DNA from 3 places in the Brevibacillus nigriterrae genome. Region 3 is predicted to be linked to each of the others. Evidence: riboswitches for the same ligand, from Rfam matches in the RefSeq annotation. Region 3 holds a riboswitch; each other region holds the start of a gene.
What was found. Region 3 has a riboswitch for S-adenosylmethionine ahead of ACPW7N_RS04310 (methionine ABC transporter ATP-binding protein). Riboswitches for the same ligand answer to the same signal wherever they lie in the genome.
Positions count from the first base shown of each region.

Region 1: it holds a riboswitch for S-adenosylmethionine, as region 3 does, so the genes downstream of both, ACPW7N_RS04985 (2,3-diketo-5-methylthiopentyl-1-phosphate enolase) here and ACPW7N_RS04310 (methionine ABC transporter ATP-binding protein) in region 3, are expected to answer to the same signal.
Region 2: it holds a riboswitch for S-adenosylmethionine, as region 3 does, so the genes downstream of both, ACPW7N_RS12560 (aminotransferase class I/II-fold pyridoxal phosphate-dependent enzyme) here and ACPW7N_RS04310 (methionine ABC transporter ATP-binding protein) in region 3, are expected to answer to the same signal.

Region 1 is NZ_JBNCMT010000004.1:205,310-211,788, reverse strand. It holds gene ACPW7N_RS05000 (cupin domain-containing protein) at 1-13, opposite strand, end outside; gene ACPW7N_RS04995 (methylthioribulose 1-phosphate dehydratase) at 31-669, opposite strand; gene ACPW7N_RS04990 (2-hydroxy-3-keto-5-methylthiopentenyl-1-phosphate phosphatase) at 671-1,342, opposite strand; gene ACPW7N_RS04985 (2,3-diketo-5-methylthiopentyl-1-phosphate enolase) at 1,342-2,553, opposite strand; SAM riboswitch class I at 2,629-2,750, opposite strand; SAM riboswitch class I at 2,921-3,052, shown strand; gene ACPW7N_RS04980 (YbgA family protein) at 3,118-3,732, shown strand; gene mtnK (S-methyl-5-thioribose kinase) at 3,762-4,988, shown strand; gene mtnA (S-methyl-5-thioribose-1-phosphate isomerase) at 4,985-6,028, shown strand; gene ACPW7N_RS04965 (GNAT family N-acetyltransferase) at 6,112-6,479, shown strand, end outside.
Region 2 is NZ_JBNCMT010000015.1:5,952-12,430, reverse strand. It holds gene ACPW7N_RS12570 (methyl-accepting chemotaxis protein) at 1-239, opposite strand, end outside; gene ACPW7N_RS12565 (aminotransferase class I/II-fold pyridoxal phosphate-dependent enzyme) at 385-1,557, opposite strand; gene ACPW7N_RS12560 (aminotransferase class I/II-fold pyridoxal phosphate-dependent enzyme) at 1,574-2,716, opposite strand; SAM riboswitch class I at 2,843-2,955, opposite strand; gene ACPW7N_RS12555 (methyl-accepting chemotaxis protein) at 3,034-4,812, opposite strand; gene ACPW7N_RS12550 (leucine-rich repeat domain-containing protein) at 4,993-6,479, opposite strand, start outside.
Region 3 is NZ_JBNCMT010000004.1:78,542-85,020, forward strand. It holds gene ACPW7N_RS04290 (MFS transporter) at 1-719, shown strand, start outside; gene ACPW7N_RS04295 (iron-containing alcohol dehydrogenase family protein) at 798-1,880, opposite strand; gene ACPW7N_RS04300 (MetQ/NlpA family ABC transporter substrate-binding protein) at 1,881-2,717, opposite strand; gene ACPW7N_RS04305 (methionine ABC transporter permease) at 2,821-3,489, opposite strand; gene ACPW7N_RS04310 (methionine ABC transporter ATP-binding protein) at 3,479-4,492, opposite strand; SAM riboswitch class I at 4,568-4,674, opposite strand; gene ACPW7N_RS04315 (NAD(P)H-dependent oxidoreductase) at 5,196-5,552, opposite strand; gene ACPW7N_RS04320 (NAD(P)H-dependent oxidoreductase) at 5,549-5,680, opposite strand; gene ACPW7N_RS04325 (zinc-dependent alcohol dehydrogenase family protein) at 5,956-6,479, shown strand, end outside.

The DNA of each region.
Region 1 (6,479 bases), 130 kb from region 3:
GGATTTTTGCCATTGATGAATTGCCTCCCTTTAATTAAATTGATGTCGTAATTGAGTAAGTCTCAGATGGTACTCAAACAGGAACTCAAAGGACTCCAGATGACGTTTCGCCGTGAAGTCATTGTCACCCCATACGTAAATTCCGTGATTGCGGATCAAAACACCTGGTACAGAAGGAGTAATTACTTTTTCAATCGCAGCAGCAAGGGTAGGGATATCCGCGTAATTTTCCACGATAGGAATCGTGATTTCCGCATTCTCTTCCCAGATACCGAGCCCTTTGATCAATTCTTGCCCCTTGATTGTGAATGCCCGCTGCCCAAAGTAAAGCTCCGAGATCACGTTATTGCTGATCGTATGGACGTGAAAGCATGCTCCAGCGGTTGGGATGTGCCGATAAACGGCTGCATGAATCAAGGTTTCCGCCGATGGTCGCAAGGTGGTCTCTTCTACTGGTTGGGCCGATTCATTTACCAGCAAGTAATCTTCAGGTGTGCATTTTGTTTTGTCTTTGCCGCTGGCAGTTACTGCAAAGAGTAGCGGGTCACTTGTCAATTTAATCGACAGATTGCCGCTTGTGCCGGGGAACCAATCACGTCTGGCAAAGGTCATTTTGGCCTCATCCAGCCTCAGATAAGCGTCGGCTCGCAGTTGCTCCAAATCGCTCATGCTAGCGCACCTCCTGTCCGTTCGTTATCTGCTCCAAGGCGTCAATCACATCAAAGAAGGTTGAGAATGGGCGATAGGGCAACTGCAGTTCGTTACATTTGGTTTCCAGCAGAGATCGGGCTATGACAAAGTCGGCGATCTTGGCTCCTGCCAAATCCGTAATGCTGTCACCAATCACGATTCGGTAATGGGTGGATGGATCGTATTGTCTGATAATTGCTGTCTTGCACATACCGCAATCCGTTGTGCAGTGTTCATCGCATGCATGAGGCCAGGTAATCGTGATCGTGTCTTGAGAGAAATCGCTGCCGTTGCAATAGATATGCTCATCCAAGCCATAAGGAGCGAGCATGGGATAGACGAAGAAATCAATGCCGCCGCTTGTAATCAAGAGAGTGATATCCTGTTTTTTGCAGTATTGGATAAATTCAGCAAACCCTGCTCGAATCCTTGCTTCTCGTAATAGGAAATCAACAATATCTTGTTTACGATGAGAGGGAATAGTGGCAAACAGTTTGCCCACACCTTCCCGAATCGAGATCTGCTGGCCCAGAATTTGATCGGTCAACTCTTCCCAGCCAGGTAGAGCAAATTCTCGCATGATGGCAATGATATTGTCTTTTTCCGTGATTGTGCCATCGAAGTCACAAAAGAGAACGACTTGTTTTTGCATTACTTTTGCCCCCACTTATCTAAAGCAATCGCCAAAGCCTCACTGTTCGTTGCCGCTTCGGCTAATGGAATTCCACTAACGACTGCTTCAATTGCTGTTATGAATGCTCTAGCTCCGATTGTTGCTCCACCAGGATGGCCGTGGATGCCGCCACCTGCGTTCACCACCTGATCCAGTCCGAAATCTGCGTAAAGTTGAGGTACTAACCCCGGATGAATCCCTGCTGACGGAACAGGGAAAGAGCGTTTCAACTGACTGTCATTTACGGTTAAATTAGCTGCAAGCTGAAGTGCTTCTTGTTTATCCAATGCGACATTTCCATAAGGAGAAGGGAACAGAACTAGATCCGCACCTGCAAGCCGCATCAGTTTACCCAATAATAGGGACGTCCGGATGCCGTAGTCAGGTGAAGGGTACAGCGCACCAGCCAGTGCTGGATGGGCCATCAGCGGGACGGTGATATCGGGATCGGCTGCGAGCCGATGCAGGGTGTCGAATCCAAAGCTGAGTACGTTAAACAGCAAGCATTGGGCTCCGTTATCGATCGCACGCTTCGCATTATCTAGCAATTCATGGGAAGGGCCCGTGAGATTTGCTGCATAAAGCACGGGTTTGCCTGTTTCTTGCTGTACTTCCTCGGCTATTTGACGGAAAGCACGGATTCGCTCAAGAAACGGCGCCTGATCGTCAGCAAAGAAGATCTCGTCGTCCTTGACCAAATCGAGTCCTCCCAGTGCCTGGGCACGGAATTGTGTCTTCAGTTCATCGAAGGGCAGACCCAGACACGATTTAAATATGCTCATACACAGTGGTCGGTCATGTACACCAAGTATCTCCCTCACGCCGTCGATGCCGTATTTCGGTCCTGGAAAGCCAGCAACAAATGAATCGGGCAATTGTATATCGACTAATTTGATTTTGCCATCCATAGACAGCTTGCCGAATACACCCGTCAAAAGGGAAGGGATATCACGTGTAAAGTTGATTGTTGGATAGCTGATGGTAACTGTCCCCCGGATCTCGCCATTGTCCAACTCTTCCAGCGGTTGAACAGCATGAACTTCTCCAAGATAGGGACGAAGTGCTTCCTGCTTGGCGAGGGGAAGATCGGTCCATGAACCAACAGTCATGCCGACAGCAATCGCAGCAGCTTTTTTATCTAAATCTTTTGCTTGCGTTACGTAGGTTACAAGAATAGAATCACTGCCCACGGATAAGCCTCCTTTGTAGAAAATAAAAAGCCTCCTTCATCGAGAAGGAGGCGGGCTTACGATTGTTCGCTTCTCCTCTCATCTCTCAAAAACCTCAAAATCAGGTTTTTGCAGGATTTAGCACCGTTTCGTACCTGTTTCGTACGCCGGTTGCCGGGCATCATCGGGCCAGTCCCTCCGCCTTCTCACAATAAGAGTAATGTCTGAATATATGGAATTGAGCAACTACAAACACAGTACTCAAATCATAAGACGATTTTTCACAAACGTCAACTTCATTTTTAATTTGCAAAAAGTTGTTGACAACTGGCTTGTACCGTGTGTATGATTCATCGTAATTGCAAATTGAATAGTCTAAATATGGATTTCCTTATCCAGAGACGGTGGAGGGACTGGCCCGATGATACCCAGCAACCGACACATTTCTTGCATCTGTTATCGAGCAAGAAAAGTGCACGGTGCTAATTCCTGCAGAAGAAATAATTCTGGAAGATAAGGGGGAACGACGACGTTATGACAACGTATGCACAGGACCTCTTTTCTTTGGAAAAGAGGTCTTTTTTCATGGTGACATTATCAAAAAATTGGTGTGAGCAAGTTTGGTCGGAGTACAAATATTTAATCATGCTTCACTCGTATTCTACCTATCAGGATATTGTGCAAGCATTCAAGGAACAGAATCAACGTGCGAAAGAAACGGGAAATCGGGATTGGACTCAATTTGCGGACTGGTTATGTGACAAATTACAGGAATGCGAGGTTGATCTTATCGACGAAGGGAATGCACGAAATGCATTGAATCATGCTTTCGGTCACCTGCGTGGCAAGGTAAGTCCTGTGGAAAACGGCTCGTGGCAGCTTCTGCTGTCTACCGACGTGGAGAATGCGTGGCGGGTGTTGTTTCTTCTAGCGATGGAAAGGGGAGACGATACACTCAAACGGTCACGGCTCTTTTCGCCTGCCTGTCCAACCAGTCACGTCTGGATTTCGTATCGTGGAAAAGATTTGTTCGTCAAGCGCAGAGAAGGAAACTGGGAAGTATTGACCCGAGAAGAAATAGCAGATGATATAGCCGATTGCAAAGTGCACAAATTAGTGGATTACCGCTTGATGGCACAGTTGAACGAGTTGACCAATCCGCTTGACATGTATGAAAAGCAAATGGCTCTTTTAGGCTGATTACAAGGCAGGAATGAGGAGGAAAAGCGATGACATACCGTCCGTTAACTGAACAGGAAGCCGTTGATTATGTTCGTGGTTTACCTAGTTTATTTACGCAAGATTCGCAATTATCAAGCTATGAGATAGGCGATGGGAACCTGAATCTGGTTTTTCATATTCGTGAAGAAGCAACTGGCAAAAGTGTCATTGTCAAGCAAGCATTGCCGTACGCACGAGTAGTTGGTGAGTCGTGGCCTTTGACACTTGATCGTGCACGGATCGAAAGCTCGGCACTTGCTATTCAAAACAAGCTGGTTCCTGATCTGGTTCCACAGGTTTATCATTTTGATCAAGAGCTTGCCCTTACCGTGATGGAAGACTTGAGTGACCACACGATCATGCGCAAAGGATTGATCCAAGGGGAACAATATCCGCTGTTTGCCAAGCATATCGGTCGATTCCTGGCTGAAACTCTCTTTTTCACATCGGATTTGGGTGTGCATCCGTATGAAAAAAAATCATTAGTCGCAACATTCGTGAATCCAGAGCTTTGCAAAATTACCGAAGATTTGGTGTTTACTGATCCCTATGAAAATGCCGAAACCAATATCTTTAACCCTTTGATTCGCAAAGACGTTGAGGCGATTTGGGCAAACGTACCGCTGAAACGGGAAATTGCGAAGCTGAAGTTTGGCTTCCTCACGAGAGCAGAGGCACTGCTTCATGGCGACCTGCACACGGGTAGCATTTTCGTCACCCCGACCAGCACAAAGGTGATTGATCCTGAATTTGCTTATTATGGTCCGATTGGCTTTGATATCGGTCAGGTCATTGCCAATCTGCTGCTCAACTATGCTGCACAGCACGGTTTGCCGGGCTCAGATGCCAACCGAGCAGCGTATCGTCAGTACCTGCTTGAAACAGTAGAGAACGTATGGCAGGAGTTTGTATATAACTTTGTCCAATTGTGGCACAGACAGAGCAAAGAACGGAGTGCGCATGTAGAGAACTTCTGGCAGGATTACGTGGCAGATTTGCTTCAGGATACGGCTGGTTATGCAGGATGTGAGGTGCTGCGCAGAGTCATCGGGTTGGCGGGCGTAGCTGATTTGAACTCGATTGAAAATGTGGAAATACGTGCAGAAGCAGAGCGCCTTGCACTGGAAATTGGCAAGGCACTGATCCTGGAGCGTAAAAACATCAAAGCGAGCACAGATATTAGCAACCTGGTATGGAATGTGTCGATTCAAGCTCAGCAGGAGGAAGCGGTATGACAACGGCAACAAGAATAACACCCGTGAGATGGGAGAATGATCATCTGGAGTTACTTGACCAGACATTGCTTCCTGTTGAGACGGTATACCTGCCTCTCACTACATCTGAGCAGGTATGGGAATCAATCAGACACCTGCAAGTTCGAGGAGCACCGGCTATCGGGATGGCAGCAGCCTACGGATTATATCTTGGGGTTCGCAACAGTCAGGCAACGACATATGAAGATTTCTGGCAAGATGTCGTGGAGCAGGCGGATTATCTGGCAACCTCCCGACCAACTGCTGTCAATTTGTTCTGGGCCTTGGATCGGGTGAAAAGCCGGGTGGAGAATGAAGCGGAAAGGACGATTGACGAGATCAAAAAGTCTGTTTTGGAGGAAGCACAAACAATCCAGACGGAGGACGAACAGGTTTGTCGTCAGATTGGCGAAAATCTTCTCTCCTTGCTGCACGATGGTATCGGAGTCCTGACTCACTGCAATCCGGGAGCGCTAGCAACTGCAGCCTATGGAACGGCAACTGCTCCGTTCTACCTCGCCAAAGAACGAGGCTGGGACATCAAAGTGTACGCCGATGAGACTCGTCCTGTTTTGCAAGGCTCTCGACTTACTGCCTTCGAATTGCAGCAAGCAGGAATTGATGTCACCCTAATCTGCGACAATATGGCTGCGATGGTGATGGCGCAAGGAAAAGTACAGGCGGTAATCGTGGGTACAGATCGTGTCGCAGCAAATGGAGATGTAGCAAACAAAATTGGCACGTACGGTGTAGCTGTTCTGGCAAAGGCGCATGGTATTCCTTTCTATGTGGCAGCTCCGCTTTCATCGGTTGATCTGGCAACTGCAACGGGTGACGAGATCCCGATTGAAGAACGTCCAATCGAGGAAGTGACGCACGGACTTGGCAAACAGGTTGCACCAGATGGCATCAAGGTATACAATCCCGCCTTCGATATTACTCCTGCCCGATACATCACGGCGATCGTAACGGAAACAGGTATTTACAAGCCGGAGCAAATTTGCCGACTCGAAAGCAAATAATCAGAAATTTTTCCCCGTTTCTTTTCGTACTGTTTTAGTATGAAGGAACGGGTTTTTATTTTGGGAATTGGCAGGTGTGCGTGATGAATCACATTCCGCTGTTCGATGGGGCAGAGCTGAAAGTACTTGTCGAAGAAAATGCAAAACAGATGTTTACATTGATTGATCAGAATCGGATGCACTTGCGGGAGTGGCTTCCCTGGGTTGATTCGACAAGAGAGCCAGCAAGTACCAGAGGTTTTATCGATGGAACCATCCGGCTCAGGGAAATGAACCAAGGGATTCATTACGGGATTTGGTATGAGGGTTCTTTTGCAGGCACACTGGGTGTCCATGGAATCAACTGGGCCAATCGCAATACGACCATTGGTTACTGGCTAGGGTCTCAGTATCAGGGAAGGGGCTTGATGACCCATGCGGTCTATCAGTACATCAACCGTTTGGTGTTTGG
Region 2 (6,479 bases), on a different contig from region 3:
GGAGTACCATATACTTCTCGTGGAACATACCGTGAAATGGCTCTTTTGGTACGCAGTACAGCAGCAGGCGTGCCATCCGGCTTCAGTGCCTCTCCCACATGAATTTTTAGCTGAAATGCTCCATGTGTATTCCACATAATAAATTTCTCTTCGTCAGTCGCCCACACGGCCAGATCCTTTTTCCGAAAAAGCTCAGGCAAGTATTTTGCAATCGACATGTAGTTTTGCAATTCACTCATAGGAAAACCTCCGCCCTCTTTTTGACAAAGTCATTATGTACCTATCCCCATTTTTATACTTTTCAAACTATTTATAACAAGAAAAAACCCATCTGTGCAGTACCATTTCTCACAGATGGGGCTTACTATGACTAACCGTATTCTATTAGACACTCAGGCGTTGCAATCCAACAGGCACAGCAGAAGCGACAAGCGCCTGATCGAGGTCGGCAGCAAGATCATGCACATCTTCCAAACCAACTGAAAGACGGATCAGCCCATCCGTAATCCCTCTTTTGTTTCTTTCTTGTGCAGGCATGGAGGCATGAGACATCATCGCCGGATACGATAGAATGCTTTCCACCGCTCCCAGACTAACCGCCACAAGCGGCAACTTCACGGCATCAAGGAACCGCTTCACCCGTTCCTTGCATCCCAGATCAAATGAGAGCACCGCACCGTGTCCAGACGCCTGACGAGCTTGAAGCTGATGACCTGGGTGATCAACCAACCCCGTATAGTAGACACACTCAACATAGGGATGTGACTCTAGCCACGTAGCGAGGCGATCTGCGCTGGCCGTGCTGACATCGAGGCGAACTTTCAATGTTTTCAAGCCTCTCATGACCAACCAGCAATCCTGGACACCTAGAATTGCCCCAAAGCCGTTTTGGATGGTGTACAATTGAGCACCCAGTTCAGCATCCTTGGTCACTACCAAGCCTGCGACAACATCACTATGGCCAGCGATAAATTTGGTTGCACTGTGAATCACGATATCTGCTCCGAGCATAAGTGGACGTTGGTAATAGGGGGTAAGGAACGTGTTGTCTACAATGGTTGTCAGCCCATGCTCTTTTGCGATACGACAGATCGCTTCTATATCCGTTACTTTCAAGGTCGGGTTCGAAGGCGTTTCCAGATAAATGCCTTTGGTCTTTGGTTGAATCGCTGCCCGCACTCGTTCAGGGTCAGTTGTGTCAACGAAGGTTGCCTCCACACCCAAGCGGGAAAATACACTTGTTAAAATTCGATACGTTCCACCGTATACATCTTCCGAAACAATCAGATGGTCACCAGCCGAGAAAAGCAGGAATACACTGGAGATCGCCGCCATCCCGGATGCAAAGGCAAATCCTCTCTTCCCGCCTTCTAACTCAGCGATTGTCTCTTCAAGCGCTTGCCTGGTAGGGTTGCCTGACCTTGCATAATCAAAGGTACCCGGCTGATCCAAATCAAATTGATGAAAAGTAGAAGCCTGGTAAATAGGAACACTGGAAGCACCAGTCACCGTATCAATTCCACAAGTCCCATGCAAAAGTTGTGTAGCAAACTTCATTTTCCTCATCCCCCATCTATCGACATGAATCAAGCGCTTGCGCCAGATCTGAAATCAAATCATCTGCATGTTCAATCCCGATGGAGAGACGCAGCAGACGATTACATACTCCTACACGCTCTCTGATTTCCACGGGAATATCCGCATGCGTTTGTGTTGCTGGATACGTACAAAGTGACTCCACGCCACCGAGGCTTTCTGCAAAAGAGATCACTTGCAGCCTTCGTAAAAATGTTCCGACATGAGCGGCATCCTGGATCCGAAATGAAACCATTCCGCTAAATCCGTTTGCCTGCTCCCTTTGAACCTCATGCCCTTCATGTTCGGTTAGACCAGGATAGAAAACATCCGTTACCAGCGAATGCGATTGGAGAAATTGAGCAACCTTGAAGGCGTTCTCCTGATGGCGTTCCATCCGAAGTGCCAGTGTCTTTAACCCTCGAATTAACAACCAGCTATCTTGAGGTCCTAGCACTGCCCCGATGGAGTTGTGTAAAAACCGTAACTTTTCCGACAGCTCATCACCTTTGGTCACGATCAGACCAGCGAGTACGTCGTTATGACCTGCCAGATATTTGGTCGCACTGTGGAAGACGATGTCCGCTCCCAATTGTAGTGGACGTTGGTAAAACGGTGTCATAAATGTGTTGTCTACAATCGTGAGCAACTGGTGAGCCTTGGCAATTTCCGCAATCTTCCGAATATCTGTGATTTGCATGAGCGGATTGGTCGGTGTCTCGATCAGAATCGCCTTGGTGTTGGTTGTGATATGAGATGCTACCTCGTCTGCATAGCGCAGGTCCACATAGCTGAAAGAAAGTCCATAGCGTGAATAAATCTGCTCAAATAACCGATACGTCCCACCGTATAGATCGAGCGAAACAATGATGTGATCACCGTGAGAAAACAGTCCCATGATCGTTTGAATCGCTGCCATCCCTGACGCACAGGCAAATCCTGCTGTTCCGTCTTCCAGATCAGCAATTGCCGCTTCCAATACGGTACGGGTCGGGTTTGCTGTTCTGGCGTAATCAAAGCCCGTGCTCTCTCCTAATGCCGGGTGTCGATAGGCTGTGGAGGCGTAAATCGGAAAGCTGATGGCTCCTGTCGTCTCATCCTTTCCCACTCCTACTTGCACCAATTTTGTCTCGATACGCATGTTCATTTCCCTCCAAGTATCCACTCTGTCTCTTTTTTCCGATCTTGTGCAAAATGGTGAGGGCAAAAATAAAAGCCCTCTTTCCTGTCGAAAGAAGGCTTTGATCACGTTTCCGCAAGCAAATCCCTCTCATCTCTCAGAGCTTATGCTCTGCAGGAATTGGCACCGTATCCCCTACGAATAGGTTGATTGGTTGCCGGGCGTCATCGGGCCAGTCCCTCCGCCACTCTTGATAAGAAGAATGCTATTCATTTTTTGGTTGAATTCATCGTAGCGAAATGTCACCAAAAAGTCAACGTTGTTTTTGAAAAAAATCCCTACACCTTGAAAAACTGTACTTTTTCATGCAGTGCTTTAATGTTTCGGGAAACTTCTGCGACGGAAGCGACGGTTTCCTCCAGTGTTGCTGTTTGCTCTTCGGCCGAAGAAGCAATCGTTTCCATTCCACCTGCAATCTCTACGCTGATTGTGTTCACGTTATTGATCCGCTCCAAAGCGGTTTCGCCTTGTTGACGGATATTCGTAGATGCCTGATAGACTTCCGTAATTTGATCAGAAATCGAACTAACCAGCGTGGTAATTTCCGAGAATGATTGGCTGCTAACCTGTACCAGTTTTCCGATATCACTTACACTGTTGACTCCGTTTTGCATTGCATCGACAGCTTCCACGGCCTTGGCTTGAATTTCACCGAGAACCTGAATAATTTCCTCCCCTGCTCGACTGGTTGCTTCCGCCAGTTTGCGCACTTCATCAGCAACAATGGCAAATCCACGTCCATGCTCACCCGCTCGTGCTGCTTCAATGGCAGCATTCAACGCAAGCAGGTTCGTTTGACTGGCAATCGACGTAATCAACTGGGTAATTTCGCTAATTTTGTCCATTCGCCCTTTCAAGCCATCGACAACCTCAGCAGAATGCAGAACCACCTGATTCACTCGATTCATCTCGCCTTGCACCTGTGTGCTTGTCTGTAGACCAACAGAGGCATTCTCCGTAGCACGTTTGGTCGAATCAGTTGCAACCTTCAACAAATCAGTTACATCATGAATTTCTGCTTGCAGGCGGCGAATGACCTCTGTCGTGGTTTTCATGTCATCTCTCATCGAGGAAGTAGATTCTGCCATCTCTGTAATGGTTACGGCAATTTGCTCAGAAGCGACACCTGTTTGAGCTGCTCCCTCATTCAGATATGCCGCATAATGTGATACGTTATCCGTCACTGAAATCACATCGTGAATCATGGATCTCATGTTATCGCTGGATGCATTCAAATGACTGGCAAGGTGAGCAAATTCGTCCTTCCCTTTCACCACTGCATGAGTAGTCAGATTTCCTTTTCCTACCTCTTCGATAACGGTACCGACATTTTTCAGAATTCTGGTGTAGGATCGGGCAAACCAGTAGGCAATTAACGCTCCTACTAGTGTCGTAAGTGCAGCGATCCCGAAAATCAGATATTGGAGATTTTCAATCGATTGATAAAACTCAAACTCATAGGAACCTACACCAACATAAGCGTTCCACGGTTCAAAAGGCCGAACATAAGCCACTTTTGTCCCGATTTTGGCATTCGGATCATCACTTTTTTGGCCCGGCAAAAAGAACGGATACTCGATAAAACGTTCGCTTTCGGATGGCTTTTTAGCCGTTTCGGCGATCATTTGCAGGACATCTTTTCCGTCTGGCGTCTTGACGGTTGGTTGTTCTCCTTTTACATCAAACCGCGGGTGGACATATACCTTGAGCGGTGTCGCACTATCCATACTGTTGACAAACAAATATCCATTCTCCCGATAACGAAAACTGGACTGGTGGAAATCCCTTTCCTTGCCGTCAGGCTTTAGCGGGCCTGCCAGCATCTCTCTCGCTTTCGTCAGTGCTTCTTCTTCCGTCAGCTTGCCAGCTTGTACATCTTTATCGAGCATGGTCAGAATTTCAAAAGCATGATCGACGGTTTTCTTTAATTCTTGCTTACCTGCTTCTACTAATGACGCTTTCGCCTGATGATAACTGATCAAACTAATCGCCAATGCTGGAATGAGCATGCAGCTCACCAGTAACACCATTAATCTGACACGAAATGTTGAAAACACTGTGTCTCCTCCTCCAATACTTTTTCTCCAGTATCTTTCTCTAAAGTGTTTTTCTACGTTTTTTATACCCCTATAAATACAGTTAGAAACTTTCAAGGCCAAAAAACAAAGACACTTAAAATAAAAGTGTCTTTGTGATTCTCATTTCCTTTTTCAATTTTACCTTTCGCCGCTACCTTTTCACTTGCTCGTAACAGTTACTTCTAAAGCAACTTTCTTCTCATTGTAAGTAAAGGTAATCGTTGCCGACCCAGGTTCTAACGCAACTATCTTGCCATCCTTAAATCGTGCCACCTTTTCATTATTTGAAACCCCTACTACATTATTGAGCACATCTATGGTCTTCCCATTCATTTTTGCATTGATCTTGATGGTTGCTGACTCATCCATTGCCAGACTTATTTCGCTCTTATCCAATAGCAGATCATCAAGTGTTTTTGTCGCTGGAATCCCACTTACACTACCAGTGATTTTGCGTATGAACTCCCTGTCTTTGCTACCTTCTGCCACATTAATGTAATTCTCTTCCACTGATAAATTAAGCAGATTTTTCAAGGAATACAGCGGAGACAGATCATATATCTGGTTATCATTAAGCCAAATTGTATCAAGTTCTGGCAGTTTCGAGAGTACCGTGACATCTGTCAGTTGATTGTTTTCTAAATATACATATCGTAATTTTTTTAAACCTGAAAGAAATGAGATATCCGTTAGTTTATTTTCATCCAAATGCAAACTTTCAAGCTTATTCAATCCTTTGATACTCGAAAAATCCTTAATGTTATTTCTGCTAAGATTGAGGCCTTTCAGATTTTTCAGCTTTTTAACCGGTGCTATATCTGAAATCTTATTCCCCTCAAGTATCAGGTCTTCAAGATTTTTCAGATTTTGCAACGCTTTCATGCTGGTTACCTGATTATCATACAAGGATAACGATTCAAGCTTTTGCAATTTTTGAAGTGGAGTTAGATCGGAGACCTCATTGATTGGCAAGATAATTCTTTGAAGGTTGTAGGCATATTGCAGACCCTCCAGACTTTTTATCCCTTTTCTGGAGCCTTCAATTTCTGTCAGGTTCAGCATGTCCTGTTTGGTTAATGGAAGCCCTTCTTCTCGTCCTAGTGTTTTACGTATCAGTTTTTCCAGATTGAGATCAGGGATATCAACGCTTGTTGCAAGTGAAACGTGAGCTTTTGCTGTTTCTCCACGATAGGATGCAGTAATATCCGTTTGTCCTTCTCGACCTATTATTGTGAGTAGTCCTTTATTATCTATAAACGCTACATACGGATCACTCGAAGTCCAATCTGCTGCATCCGTTACATCATCTTTCGTACCATCATCATACGTTGCAGTGAGTTTCAACTGGACGGGCTTGTCCAAGTACTCGCCTAACTTATTAGGGTATATTGCTAATTTTGTCATATTCCTCACTTTATTAGGTACCGTTTTTACGACAAAAGCATCATACCCGGTTCTTCTTGATTCCACTTTACCTGCAAAAACAAATCCTTCATCCATTGTCTGTTGAAATGCTTCAATTTCTGGTATTCCTTCTATTTCATCGTCCCCAAATATATCTTCAGAGTCTAACGTCATTTTCCATTCATACTCTCCGTTACCGTTATACTTTTCCAAGTAGATTAAATCTTGTTCTTCTGAACCAA
Region 3 (6,479 bases):
CATCTTTTCCCGTGTTGTTCATGATTCTAACTGTCTGCTCATTGCTTAGTGTGATCTGTACCATGCTCATTCGCTTGGTACCTCAGCAAAGAACCACTCACACCTTTTCCTTGCGTCAGATTTTGGAGAAGTCCTCTATTCCGATTGCGCTTTGCGGATTTTTACTCGCCTTTGCCTACGGTGGAATCACTGCCTTTGTTTCCGTCTTTGGCAACAGTCTCGGGTTAATGGAGATCACCAACTACTTCTTTGCTGCCTTTGCCTTGTTGGTCGTACTGCCTCGCCCGTTTCTGGGCAAACTGTTTGACCGCAAAGGGGCGAACAGCATTGTTTATCCGGGAATCCTGATCTTCGTGGCGGGAGAATACATGCTTAGCCAAACTGGCTCCAGCTTCTGGTTTCTGGCAAGTGCCGCCGTTCTCGGGTTAGGTTACGGAGCATTGTTCCCTTCTTTTCAAACATTGGCTGTCCAAGCCGCTCCTGCTCATCGAAAAGGATTTGCCACCTCAACTTTTCTGTTCTTCTACGACGCGGGTATCGCTATCGGATCCTTGCTCCTTGGTCTCGTAGCTGAACGGACGAATTATCACAACATGTATTCTGTCTCGACGGCTGTCGTTACATTTACGATCGTCTTGTACTTCTTTCTTCATCATAAACGGGTTGCGAGACGGGCTGGCAAGCAAAATGCCCCTGTGATCGGGCAGTTGGATAGTTAAAAAACGTACAACTTCGAGAAGTCCCCATTAAAAAAGAGCCTCATTGGGCTCTTTTTTCTTATCTATTCTGTCTCTTTTCTAAACCCCCGAAACTCTCTCAAGCTCTTGTATTGCTAAAAATACTTGCTCTGCTGTTATCTCGCCCATGAGATGAATGGATTCGTATGGCAGAACGGTTCTCTCACAGACAGCGCGAAGAGTTGTGCTGTCCTCCAAGTGTAAGCCAACTGATTCCAAGCGAGTTGGTAGACCTAAATCCAGATAGTATGGAAGCAACTCGTCAATCGCATCCCATTTCTGCTCAATCGCCAGTTGAACCAGAATCCCGTAAGCCACCTTCTCCCCATGCAGGAATTCGTGTGTGGCAGATGCAACTGTCAATCCGTTATGAATGGCATGTGCACCGGAGATTCGGCCATACTTGTCGCCGTAGCCTCCAACCATGCCTCCAGCCACGAAGATCGTTTCGAACACACTTACCAGCGAGTGCGTGACTTGCTTGCGTTTGTAATCTTCTACTGCTTCTCTCCCCTGTTGCAGCAAGATTTGTTGACACAGCTTTGCCGCATGATAGGAAATATCGAGTACAACAGGTCGATTCTTTACTTTTTCGATCAGGACATCCGCTTCATACCACTTTGCCAACGTATCAGCAATCCCTGCGATCAGATAACGCACCGGTGCTTCCAGCAAAATACGTGGTTCCACCAATACAAGATCTGCTCCTTTGGCAAACATCGTATAGTGCGTAAAATGACCTTCTTCATTATAAAAGACGCTTAATGGAGTCCACGCTGCACAAGTAGATGCTAGTGTTGGAATGAGTACAATATCGACCCTAGCCCCATTTCCTGCTGCTTTGGCAATGTCCAGCACCTTACCGCCGCCAACACCAATCACTGCATCGTATTCTCCAGCATCTATCAAAGAAACGATTCGCTGAACCTCTGCCTCTGTACATTCTCCCTTATATCGTTCAAATGTGAATATCTCTGTTGTGTTTTTCAAGAAATACAGACTCGCAGCGTTCCAGGAACGTTCTCCGTGAACCACTAATGGTCTCGTGATCCCGTGCTTCTGGAGAAGGGACTCCAGCTCATCCAGAATCCCTTCTTCGCACACGTAGGTATTGGGTGCTCCCCTTACTTCTAAACGCTCCATTTACTTCTTCATCCAGGCTGGTTTACCGAAGCCCTGGAACTCAGCATCAATTGTTTTTTCGAAATCAGCAGATTCTACCGCTTCCTTGATATCTTTTGCAAATTGCGCTTCTACGTCTTTGGTATTCACCACGACACGGTTGCGGTAGTCGTCAGCCATATTTTCCAGCTTCAATGCATCCAGCAGGTTCATTTTTGCAGCAAGTGCGAAGTTACCTGGGACAGCAGACAAATCAACACTGTCTACGGTGCGTGGAAGCTGTGCTGCTTCAATTGGTTTGAATTGCAGGTTTTTCACGTTTTCCTGTACATCTTTCTCAGATACAGTAAGCGGATTAGCAGAAGCATCAAGCTTGATCAAACCAGCGTCTTGCAAAATCAGGAACGCACGTGCTGCATTCGTCGGGTCATTCGGAATTGCAATTGCACTGCCATCTGCCACTTCTTCAAGAGACTTGAACTTTTTGGAGTAGATGCCCATTGGAGCAGTTGGCACAGAGATCAATTCAGAGAGCTCCAGTTTATGTTCAGCCGCAAATTTCTCCAGATAGATTTTGTGTTGGAACAGGTTGGCGTTCAGATCACCTTTAGACAATGCAAGATTCGGTTGCACATAGTCGTTGAATTCTACTACATTCACGGTGTAGCCTTTCTTTTCCAAAAGCGGCTTGATCGCTTTCGTTACCATGTCGCTGTATGGGCCTGCGGTTGCTCCGATTTTTAATTCTTTCGAAGCGGTACCTCCACTAGCGGCAGGTTTTTCGCCACCACAAGCAGCAAGCAAACCAACGGATAGGATCAAAGTGAGAGATAAGAGCAATGATTGAAACTTTTTCATTTTGTGTGCCTCCTAGAATGTTGTAATTATCGTTTTCTGTGAAAAACGTCTCGACGTTTTTCATGAAGGTTGATGTGACCGCTCGCGGTCAGCAAATAAACGGTCATGACCGTTTATTTGCAACTCTGGCGATGAAGTCACCGCCATACTGAATCAACTGAACCAGACAAATCAAAATCACGACCGTCGTAATCATCACGGTGTTGTCATAGCGGTAGTAACCGAAGCGAATCGCCAAATCACCGATACCGCCTCCCCCGACAATGCCTGCCATCGCAGAATAGGCAATCAAGCTGATCGTGGTAATCGTAATCCCTTGAATGATGCCGTGACGGGCTTCCGGGATGAGTACATCCTTGATGATCATCCAGGGGGATGCCCCTACGGAAACCGCTGCTTCGATGACGCCCTTATCGATCTCTCTCAGTGACGTCTCAACCAATCGGGCGAAAAACGGAATCGCTGCCACAGAGAGCGAGACAGATGCCGCCGTGGGCCCAATCGTTGTTCCCGTAATGAGATTGGTCAGCGGAAGCAGTGCTACAAGCAGGATGATGAACGGAATGGAACGAACCATGTTCACTACAAACCCGATCACATTTTTCAAAGGAGTGTTCTCCAGGAACAACCCTCGGTCGGTGACGAAAAGAATGACACCAAGCGGAAGACCCGCAATGACAGACACTACAAGCGAGATGCCGACCATGTAAATCGTCTCAAAAAAAGCCTTGTTCAGCTCTGGAATGAGTTCGATCAGTGTCTCAAACAGCATCGTACAACACCTCCAGATGGTTCGTCCGCTGAATCAGATATTGTACAGCGCCCTCTACTTCCGCTTGCTCCCCGACCAGTTCCATGATGAAAATACCGAGTGGCGTATTCTGTATGTACTCAATTTTTCCATGCAGAATATTTCCTTTCACCTGATGCTTCTGGAATACATCAGACACAACTGATTCTTCAGCGATGGAGCCTTTGAAATGAATTTTGATGATTCTGCCTTTTCGTTGTTTGATCAGGTGATCCGGCAAGTCAAACTGCAAGATGCTGTTGATAAAGGTCTTCGTCAATGGCTTGATCGGATTGGCAAAAATCTCATATACCGGGCCCTGTTCAATGATCTGACCATCCTGCATAATCGCCATGCGGTCACAAATCTCTTTGACCACTTCCATCTCATGTGTAATGAGTACAATGGTTAGGCCGATTTCCTGATTGATCTTTTTTAAGAGAGCAAGGATGGATTGGGTTGTGCTCGGATCGAGTGCTGACGTCGCCTCATCACAGAGCAGAACAGATGGGTTGTTGGCAAGTGCCCTGGCGATTCCGACTCGCTGTTTCTGTCCACCGCTCAGTTGTGACGGATAGACATCACACTTGTCCGAAAGACCGACCATCTCTAACAGTTCCTTTACCCTCTCTTCGATTTCTTCTTTTGATTTATGTGCTGCCTTCAGGGCAAACGCCACATTTTCGAATACCGTTTTGGAGCTGACTAGATAGAAGTGCTGAAAAATCATTCCGATCTTTTGTCTCGCATTTCGGAGATCTTTTTCTGTTAATGATGTCAGTTCGATTCCATCGATCAGGATTTGTCCGGACGTAGGTTTTTCCAGAAGATTCAGGCATCGAAGCAACGAGCTTTTCCCTGCTCCACTATATCCGACGATTCCGAAGATTTCGCCTTTGTTGATTTGTAACGAAACCCGATCTACTCCTGTAACCGTTCCTTTTTTGGTGTTGTATTCTTTCACCAGCTCTTTTACTTCAATCATCTACTGCCTCCTTATGCCCGTCACCCAAAAACAAAAGCCCCTTTCATTCGAAAGAGGCATCGTTAATAAGTGAACGACTTATCTCTCAGAATGAATTTCATTCTGCAGGAAGTGGCACCGTTCCATTGCTGGAGGTTGCCGGACGTCATAGGGCCTGATCCCTCAGTCTCTCTCGATAAGAGTTTATTTAATTTTTGGATAAACAAATCATAATCCCGACTAAACTGATTGTCAATATCAATTTTATACGGTGAAGTGTTGAAAACGTTATCATTTTTGTAATAGGTAGTTTTGGTTAATATCTAGTAGTTTTAGACTAGATAATAAAGTAGTAGACTGGCGACGGCGTTAAGCTAACGGGTAGGATAGTGTAATAACTCGTGACATTATGACACTTCGTCTTTGGTAAAAATATAAAATATCCCAGAATTCGTTCTCTGGGATACAAAATTTTAGTGAAGATAGCTATTACCTGTACTCTGGTTTCAATTGGTGATGCTCATCAAAATGAGAACTTGGATGATAGGGGATAGAACGTATTTCAGAAAGATGTTTAAGACGCTTTTTGTAACCTTCCAAGTATTGAATTCTGGCTTCCTCATCTCGTGCGGGAGTCCAGGCAATAAACGGTTCAACAGGTTCAAGACCAGAAAAATAGAGGATCCCATGATTAATATGATAAAGGATCTTCTCGTGTATATCGCTATCCATTCCATATGGCGTATAGGCATTCTGTGGAGAAACCGGTGAGAGTGGACAACATCGCTTTCTTGCCTTTGAGTCCACCCGTATCATATCTTCCAACTTCATTGCCATAAACAAAACCTGAAGCAAAGACTCGATCAAACCAGCCTTTCAGTATAGCTAGGACAGAGTACCACCATAATGGGAACTGGAAGATTACAAAATCAGCCCAAAGAAGTTTTTCTTGTTCTTCTCGGATATCCTCGGCAAAGCTGTTCGTTTTTGAAGCATGCTTTTGTTCAAGCTGGTATTTTAAAAATTCCGAGTTCTCCATAATGAGAAAATCATTGCGGTCAGCAACAGCTTTGCATTTCATTTCATTGCATACAAATCAGACACTTTGACTTGATGACCATTTGCTGTCAAAACAGTAATGGCAAGATCCTTTAATGCTCCATTAAAAGACTTTGGTTCAGGATGGGCGTAGACAATAAGTGCATTCATGATCTCTAACTCCTTCAAATAGCTATTTGGGTGTTTCAGATTGAACAAAGGAGTTTCGGTATCCAAGTTTCTGTACTACTATTTTTAAATCTATCTGGGGTATTAATACACTCAACAAAACAAGGCCAGGGCCGCATAGGTTATTTTTGTTTTTTATACTGTCTACTTGACGGGGTGCGGTTCATAATATTGGTGGCCTTGCCACCTTAAAGGGCAGGTTAATTCAAGATGGTATAATTAAATAAATCTGTTTTATATTAAGGAGACTTATTATTTTGGATGCAAAATGTATTAGATTCTACGAATTCGGTAGTCCTAAAGAGGTATTAAAAATTGAATATAAAAGTATAGAACCACCAAAAGATAATGAAGTCCTTGTTCGAATGTTAGCACGTCCTATAAACCCTTCTGACTTAATTCCAATTAGAGGCGCTTATTCTCATCGTATTTCTTTACCTAATATCCCCGGTTATGAAGGAGTGGGTATTGTAGAATATGTAGGTCCTTTAGCTTCTCGAGATCTTATTGGTAAACGGGTGTTACCTTTGCGTGGGGAAGGCACATGGCAGGAATTTGTTAAGACATCAGCAGATTTTACAGTATTAATACCTGATTCAATTGATGATTTTACAGCTTCGCAAATGTATATAAATCCAATTACGGCTTGGGTGACTTGTACAGAAGTTTTAAAATTAAATCCAAATGATGTTTTATTGGTTAATGCGTGTGGTTCTTCGATTGGGCATATTTTTGCTCAATTATCAAAGGTTTTAGGATTTCGATTGATTGCAGTTACCAG